DNA from 3 places in the Microbulbifer maximicatervae genome. Region 1 is predicted to be linked to each of the others. Evidence: predicted binding sites of a transcription regulator. Region 1 holds the regulator's gene; each other region holds the start of a gene.

Region 1 (2,270 bases):
TTCAGCGATGGTTCTGCAACTTCTCTTTGTGTTTTTTCAGTTGGCGGTCCAGCTTATCGGTGAGCGCATCAATTGCCGCGTACATATCTCTGTCTTCGGATCCAGCACAGAGGTCGTGACCGTTTATATGTACCGTCGCCTCAGCTTTTTGGATCAGTTTCTCGACGGATAAAATTACTTGCGCGTTGGTGATGTTGTCGTAATGTCTGGACAGCTTCTCCATTTTGCTTTCGCAGTAGCTGCGCATAGGTGAGGTAACGTCGACGTGGTGGCCACTAATATTGATCTGCATGGATTTCTCCTTAAAGGTGCATCACAAGCCGGCGCTCACCCCCTATCGGGTCGCAACCCTACTAGGAAGTGGGCCAGAATGGAAGGATACACTCAAATTTTGGATTTTGGTTGCAGGTTGGGGGCGGAAGGTGCCAGTAGCGTATGACTGAAGGTGGGTTAGGGGTCAGATTAATTGGCTGTGTTTGGGTTGTAACTTAAATGAGCCTCTTTCTCTCACTTGAGGAGGGGATACCCATAGATTCGCGGTATTTCGCTACCGTTCGGCGCGCAACCTTGATGCCTTGCTTGTCCAGCTCCTGAGTGATCTTGTTATCTGATAGCGGCTTTCGAGGTACTTCTGTGTCAATCAGCTTGCGAATCAGGGCTCGAATGGCGGTGGATGACGCATCCTCACCGGAATCTGTACTGACGTGGCTTGAGAAGAAATATTTGAGTTCGAAAACTCCCCGTGGAGTCAGCATATATTTTTGAGTGGTCACTCGGGATATGGTGGATTCATGCATGCCAATGGTTTCAGCAATATCTGCCAGAACCATTGGTCGCATTGCCTCTGGGCCTTCCTCAAAAAAGCCTTGCTGCTTATCCACAATGGACGTAGCGACCTTTAGCAGGGTGTCGTGGCGGCTCTGCAGGCTCTTCAAGAACCAGCGGGCCTCCTGCAAGTGATCCCGCATGAAATTGTTTTCCCGGGAGTTGTCCGCCCGTTTTACCAAGGAGGCGTAGTGGCCATTAATCCGGATCTTGGGAGTGATTTCTGGATTGAGTTCGACCAGCCAGCGGTGATCCTTGCGGGACACAATAATGTCGGGAATGACATAAGCGGGCTGTTCCCCGCTGAACTCCTCACCTGGGTTGGGGGTTAGTGTCTGGATAAGGCGGATCACTTCGCCGAGCTGGGCTTCGTTGAGGCGTGTGCGTCGGGTGAGTTGCCTGAAATCCCTTTTTCCAAGTAATTCCAAGTGGCGCTCAATAATGGTCTGCGCTTCGTTTAGCCACGGAGTTTCCGCTGGTAGCTGCTTGAGCTGGAGTAGAAGGCATTCTTGGAGGTTTCTGGCCCCACAGCCAGCTGGTTCGAATTGTTGTACAGCTTTAAGGACTGCAACTACTTCATCTTCTTCGAGCTGAAGGGAGGTGGCTACGTCATCAACGGTGGTATTGAGAAGACCGTTTGGGTTGATGGCGTCAATAAGGTGCTCGCCGATCCATTTATCGTGACTGGAAAGTGCTGTCAGGTTTAATTGCCAGCGCAAGTGGTCTTGAAGTGTGTCGGTGGAAGAGTTGCGCTCAAAATTGGGGTCGTCGCCCTCGGTGGGGCCACTGTAGCTGCTGTAAATGTCGTCCCAGTGAGAATCAACGGGCAGCTCTGTTGGAATATCCTGGTTCCAGTCGGAATCACCAAGCTCTTTTTCCTCAGCGGCTGCGTGGTTTAAATCCTCTCCTACAGCGGCTGGAGGCTCTTGTTGTGCGTTGCTCTCGTTATTGGCTGTTGCTTGTTGAGCCAGGTCTTCACCCTCAGCTTCCAGCATTGGGTTGCTGTCGAGGGCTGCCTGGACTTCTTGCTGTAAATCTAGTGTGGAGAGCTGCAGGAGGCGTATTGCCTGCTGCAACTGGGGGGTCATGGTTAGCTGTGCGCCGAGCTTGAGCTGGAGAGACTGCTTCATAATTTAAAGTTGCAGGCCAGTGCGACAAAGGGTTCGTCAAAATTAACCCGAGATGGCGCAGACTACCTTGGCCCTCAAACTATTACAAGCAATAAGCATGCCGACTATTGCCTGCCAGGAGGTCGATTTCTATGTGAAGTATGATATGTTTTTCGAAATTTTACCTATTTAGTTACGCCTGTCATCATTTGCCATTAAATGGTGAACTCGTGTCCCAAATAGACTTCGCGCACTTGCTGGTTAGCGAGGACATCATCGGGCGTGCCTGAGGCAATAATATGTCCCTCGCTAACGATATAAGCAGTTTCACAGATA
Region 2 (2,270 bases), 940 kb from region 1:
TGCCTACATCGAGCTGAAGCGTGAAGAAGTAGAGCGCCTGAACATGACCACTCACCCGGTTGAGTTCGATATGTACTACTCCGTGTAATGGCGACCGGCATCACGATGATGCCGTCGAGCTGTTCTCGAAAAGCCCGCGCCACCCTGGTGCGGGCTTTTTTATTGCGAGTACACTGTCAGTGGAAGTGAATTGAGTGCCGCTATGCGGAGGCTCAGGAATATCCCATTGGCCCGATCTGGGAAGAAAGGAGCGTCCGCCCTGCGGTCGAAAACACTATGGCAAGGTTTTGGCAATTAAAGGCCCTGTTACTCGCAATGCCTCTGGTGGCAGTTGCGGCTTCTCAAGAGAATGAAGAGGCTGGCGCGATCTACAAAGTGGTTGGGCCCGATGGCCAGGTCAGTTTTAGCGATACACCACCGGCAAATGGCAACTCAGAGAAAGTGGATTTAGCCCCAATCAATATTCAGCCAATTGCGCTGCCCCGCCAGCTGCCCACAAGAAAGCTGTCGCCCAAAAGTGATGATGGAGAGTTGGGGCCGGTATCGATTCGAATTGTGAGTCCAATTAATGAGGCGACTATTCCGCCAGGGCAGACACTGATAGCGCTTCAGGTGGATGTGGCCCCCAATTATCCAGAGGGCGCTAGCTTTTATGCGGTTATTGATGGGCAGCGCTGGCAGGGAAGTTCGGCTGGTAACTCCCTGGATATCTCCGCCCTGGTCCGCGGTACCCATACGCTCAAGGCGGTTCTGCTAGGGCCCAAAGGGCAAGTATTAGCCCAGTCGCAAACGATCACAATTCATGTCAAGCGCCCGATAGCTCGGGGGTGAATGTTTGAGGGAGTGCAAAGCTCCCGCTACCCCTTACTTCAGTCTAAAGCCCGCCTGCCTGTTTTTTGACCCATGCACCTTAATGGTGCATTCTCTCTGTAGTCGGCGGCATCCTATTTCTGAGACTGAATACTCGCAATGCCGTTGTTGCTAATCGCGCACTGATTGTGTCCGGTTGAAGCTGCTTCCGCCTACAAATGCCAGCTTATGCGCCATTTTGGTTTGCTTTTTGCACTGACTAGATACAGCGCTAGTTTGCTGGGGGTGACCAAAGGGAGCTTGGTCAGAGCCTCGGAATGAATCGGAAATTTTGTGAATGCTGAATGATCGCCAATTGCGCCAATTACTCGATAGCCTGACATCCGCAGTATTGGTGCTGGATGAAAACTTATCGCTTTGCTATCTGAACAATGCCGCTGAGGACTTGTTGGCCGCCTCCAGTACTCGAGTTAAAGGCTCGAAGTTGGAGGAGGTGGTGCGAGAATCTCCCACTGCCTATGAGGCTATGCGGGAAGCATTGCGCAAAAATGAGAAGTATACAGTGCGCCGGGCCAGTTGGAGGTTGAACAATCTTGAAACCCGGACCGTGGATTACTCAGTCAGCCCGGTCCCCGAGTTTTCTGTGCTACTTGTGGAAGTGCAGCCGATGGATCGCCTGTTGCGAATTGCCAGGGAAGACGCGCTGCTCAGTGCCCAGGAAACGACACGAAACCTGGTTCGCGGTATGGCCCATGAGGTCAAGAACCCCCTCGGTGGTATCCGCGGGGCTGCACAACTATTGCAGCGCGAGTTGCCGGACCGGGAATTAGACGAATATACACAGATTATCATCGAGGAAGTGGATCGCCTGCGCAATCTGGTTGACCGTTTATTGGGACCACGCCAGCCGGTAGTACTGCAACCGGTTAATGTGCACGAGGTTCTGGAGCGGGTTGCCCAGTTGCTGGATGCTGAGTGTATCGGTGAGCTTCAAATTCGCAGGGACTACGATCCGTCTATTCCCGATGTCCCCGCCGATAGCGAACAATTGATTCAGGCGCTGCTTAATATTGCCCGCAACGCCATGCAAGCCATCGATGAAAGTATTGGCCTCAGTAGTGGGGAGATGGTATTGCGCACGCGTATCCAGCGCCAATTCACCATTGGCCGCCGCAATTGCCCATTGGTCTGCCGTATAGAAATTGAAGATAACGGCCCGGGCATACCGGAGGATATTCGCGAGCGGATATTCTTCCCGATGATCTCCGGCCGCGCCGAGGGTTCAGGTCTTGGACTTTCAATTTCCCAGAACATTATTAATCAGCACAAGGGGCTGATTAAGTGTGACAGCCAACCCGGCCGTAGCATTTTCCAAATTTATCTGCCCCTGACTACCGAATTAGCTAATACAGGAACCTAGAGAATGAGTAATCGCGTTTGGATTATTGACGACGACAGAT
Region 3 (2,270 bases), 950 kb from region 1:
TGATCAATATTTTGCATCACCCGATTGCTGATAGCGCGATCGAGGACGGTGAAATCGAAGCGGTTTTCCTCGGACTCCACTTTTTCAATCTTGGCGCGGGTGGTGGGTTTTACCGAGATAACGCCGCAGTATTCCGGCATATTGGCGGCGAACTCTTCAGTGCCGATGGCCCGGGAGGTGCGGATAATATCGGTCTTGTCGGTGGTGATCAGTGGGCGCAATACCAGGGTATTGGTAACACTGTCGATCACCGACAGATTTTTCAGGGTCTGGCTGGAAACCTGGGCGATGGCTTCACCGGTGACTACGGCGTCCACCTCCAGTTCCTTGGCGATCACATCGGCGGCGCGCAGCATCATGCGCTTCAAAATAACGCCCATATGGGAGTCGTCGACCCGCTCGAGAATCTCTGCCACTACTTCGTCAAACGGCACGGTGATAAAGCGCACCCGGTGGGAAGCGCCGTATTTGTTCCACAGATAGTAGGCGACTTCTTTCACGCCCAGCTCGTGCTGGCGTCCGCCCAGGTTGAAGAACAGGAAGTGGGTGCGGATACCGCGCTTCATGGTCATGTAACTGGCCACGGTAGAGTCGAAGCCACCGGAGACCAGTGACAAAACCGGGTCTTGCGTGCCCAGGGGGAAGCCGCCCAGGCCGGGATGCTGCTCTTCGATCACGTTGAGCTTGTCGTGGCGGATCTCCAGCTTAACGGTGATGTCGGGGTTTTTCAGTTTGACTCCGGATGCCTCGGTATTCTTGTTGAGGCCGCCACCCACATACTGTTCCACATCCAGAGACTGGAAGTCGTGTTTGCCGGTGCGTTTAACCCGTACACAGAAAGTCTTGTCTTTCAGGGCTGCGCCCCAAACCGACAGGGTTTTCTCGTACATGTCGTGCAGGTCACCCAGGGGGAACTGGCGCACGCGGGAGAAGTTGGCGATGCCGGGGGTGTGAGAGAGCACCTCTTCGATACGTCCACCCAGGTGGGACACAGCATCGGGCGCGATCACATCGATCTTTTCCCAATCCTTTCGCACCTGGATACGGTCGTCCAGCTGGCGCAGCAGGCGCTGCAGGTTGTCCTTGAGCTGGCGCGACATGCGCTTGCGCACAGGGTTGCTCTTGATGGTGATCTCTGGAAAAAACTTGACGACAAAGTGCATGGGAATCTGTGGGGTACCGCATGTTGATAGAAGGTGCGGCATTATAAACTAGCCAGAGCCAAGTTGGTTGTGCACTGTTTGCGGGCGAAGCGAGAACAAATATGTTCTATTTTGGTGCGTATTTATGTGGCTGCTCGGCCACAATACATCTATCCTGGCTGCGTCAGCACTTTGCTGGGGCTCGCACCGGCGCCAACCGGGACTATGAGGCGATTGCCCTAATTTGGCACACTCCTTGCTTTATTTCACGCCAGGTAGAGAGTGAATGCCGGCAGCGACAGCAAGGCATAGCGACCAATTACTTTTCAAGACCTGGAGGACTGCAATGTCAGCGAAAACGCTCGGTTTGATTAATGAAAGTGAAGCGAAATGGATAGACCTGCGCTTTACCGATACCAAGGGTAAAGAACAACACGTTTCCATCCCTGCGTCGGAAGTTGACGGTGAGTTCTTTGAAGAAGGCAAAATGTTCGATGGTTCTTCCATCGCCGGTTGGAAGGGCATCAACGAATCCGACATGATCCTGATGCCGGACGACGAGACCGCTTTCCTCGACCCCTTCACCGATGAGAGCACTGTTATCATTCGCTGTAACATCGTCGACCCAATTACCGGTCAGGGTTACGAGCGAGATCCTCGCTCCATCGCATTGCGCGCTGAGGAATACCTGAAGTCCACTGGTCTGGGTGACACCGCTCTGTTCGGTCCCGAGCCCGAGTTCTTCGTATTCGACGACATCACCTGGGGTGCCGAAATGGGCGGCGCCTTCTACAAGATCAACTCCGAAGAAGCAGCCTGGTCCTCAGGTCACAACTTTGCAGAAGGCAATATTGGTCACCGTCCCGGCGTTAAAGGCGGTTACTTCCCGGTTCCTCCGGTGGATTCCCTGCACGACGTTCGCGCCGCAATGTGTTCTGCGATGGAACAGATGGGCCTGCGCGTAGAAGTGCATCACCACGAAGTGGGTACTGCTGGCCAGTGTGAGATCGGCGTTGCCGCCAACACCCTGACTAAGAAAGCGGACGAAGTACAGATCCTCAAGTACGCTGTACACAACGTTGCCCACGCCTACGGCAAGACCGCGACCTTTATGCCCAAGCCGCTGGT

Evidence for each region. The regulator sigma-54, encoded in region 1, starts transcription at its own class of promoters, with help from an activator protein. The targets are predictions, from matches to a motif close to TGGCACANNNNTTGCNNT.
Region 2: a site for sigma-54 is predicted at 1,050-1,067, ahead of glnL (nitrogen regulation protein NR(II)). Genes of this name have one in related genera too.
Region 3: a site for sigma-54 is predicted at 1,388-1,405, ahead of glnA (glutamate--ammonia ligase). Genes of this name have one in related genera too.

The regions. Positions count from the first base shown of each region.
Region 1 is NZ_CP174334.1:973,228-975,497, forward strand. It holds gene hpf (ribosome hibernation-promoting factor, HPF/YfiA family) at 2-292, opposite strand; gene ACJJIS_RS04210 (RNA polymerase factor sigma-54) at 489-1,955, opposite strand; gene lptB (LPS export ABC transporter ATP-binding protein) at 2,150-2,270, opposite strand, start outside.
Region 2 is NZ_CP174334.1:29,483-31,752, forward strand. It holds gene glnA (glutamate--ammonia ligase) at 1-88, shown strand, start outside; gene ACJJIS_RS00120 (DUF4124 domain-containing protein) at 277-831, shown strand; gene glnL (nitrogen regulation protein NR(II)) at 1,148-2,230, shown strand; gene ntrC (nitrogen regulation protein NR(I)) at 2,234-2,270, shown strand, end outside.
Region 3 is NZ_CP174334.1:26,676-28,945, forward strand. It holds gene thiI (tRNA uracil 4-sulfurtransferase ThiI) at 1-1,163, opposite strand, end outside; gene glnA (glutamate--ammonia ligase) at 1,489-2,270, shown strand, end outside.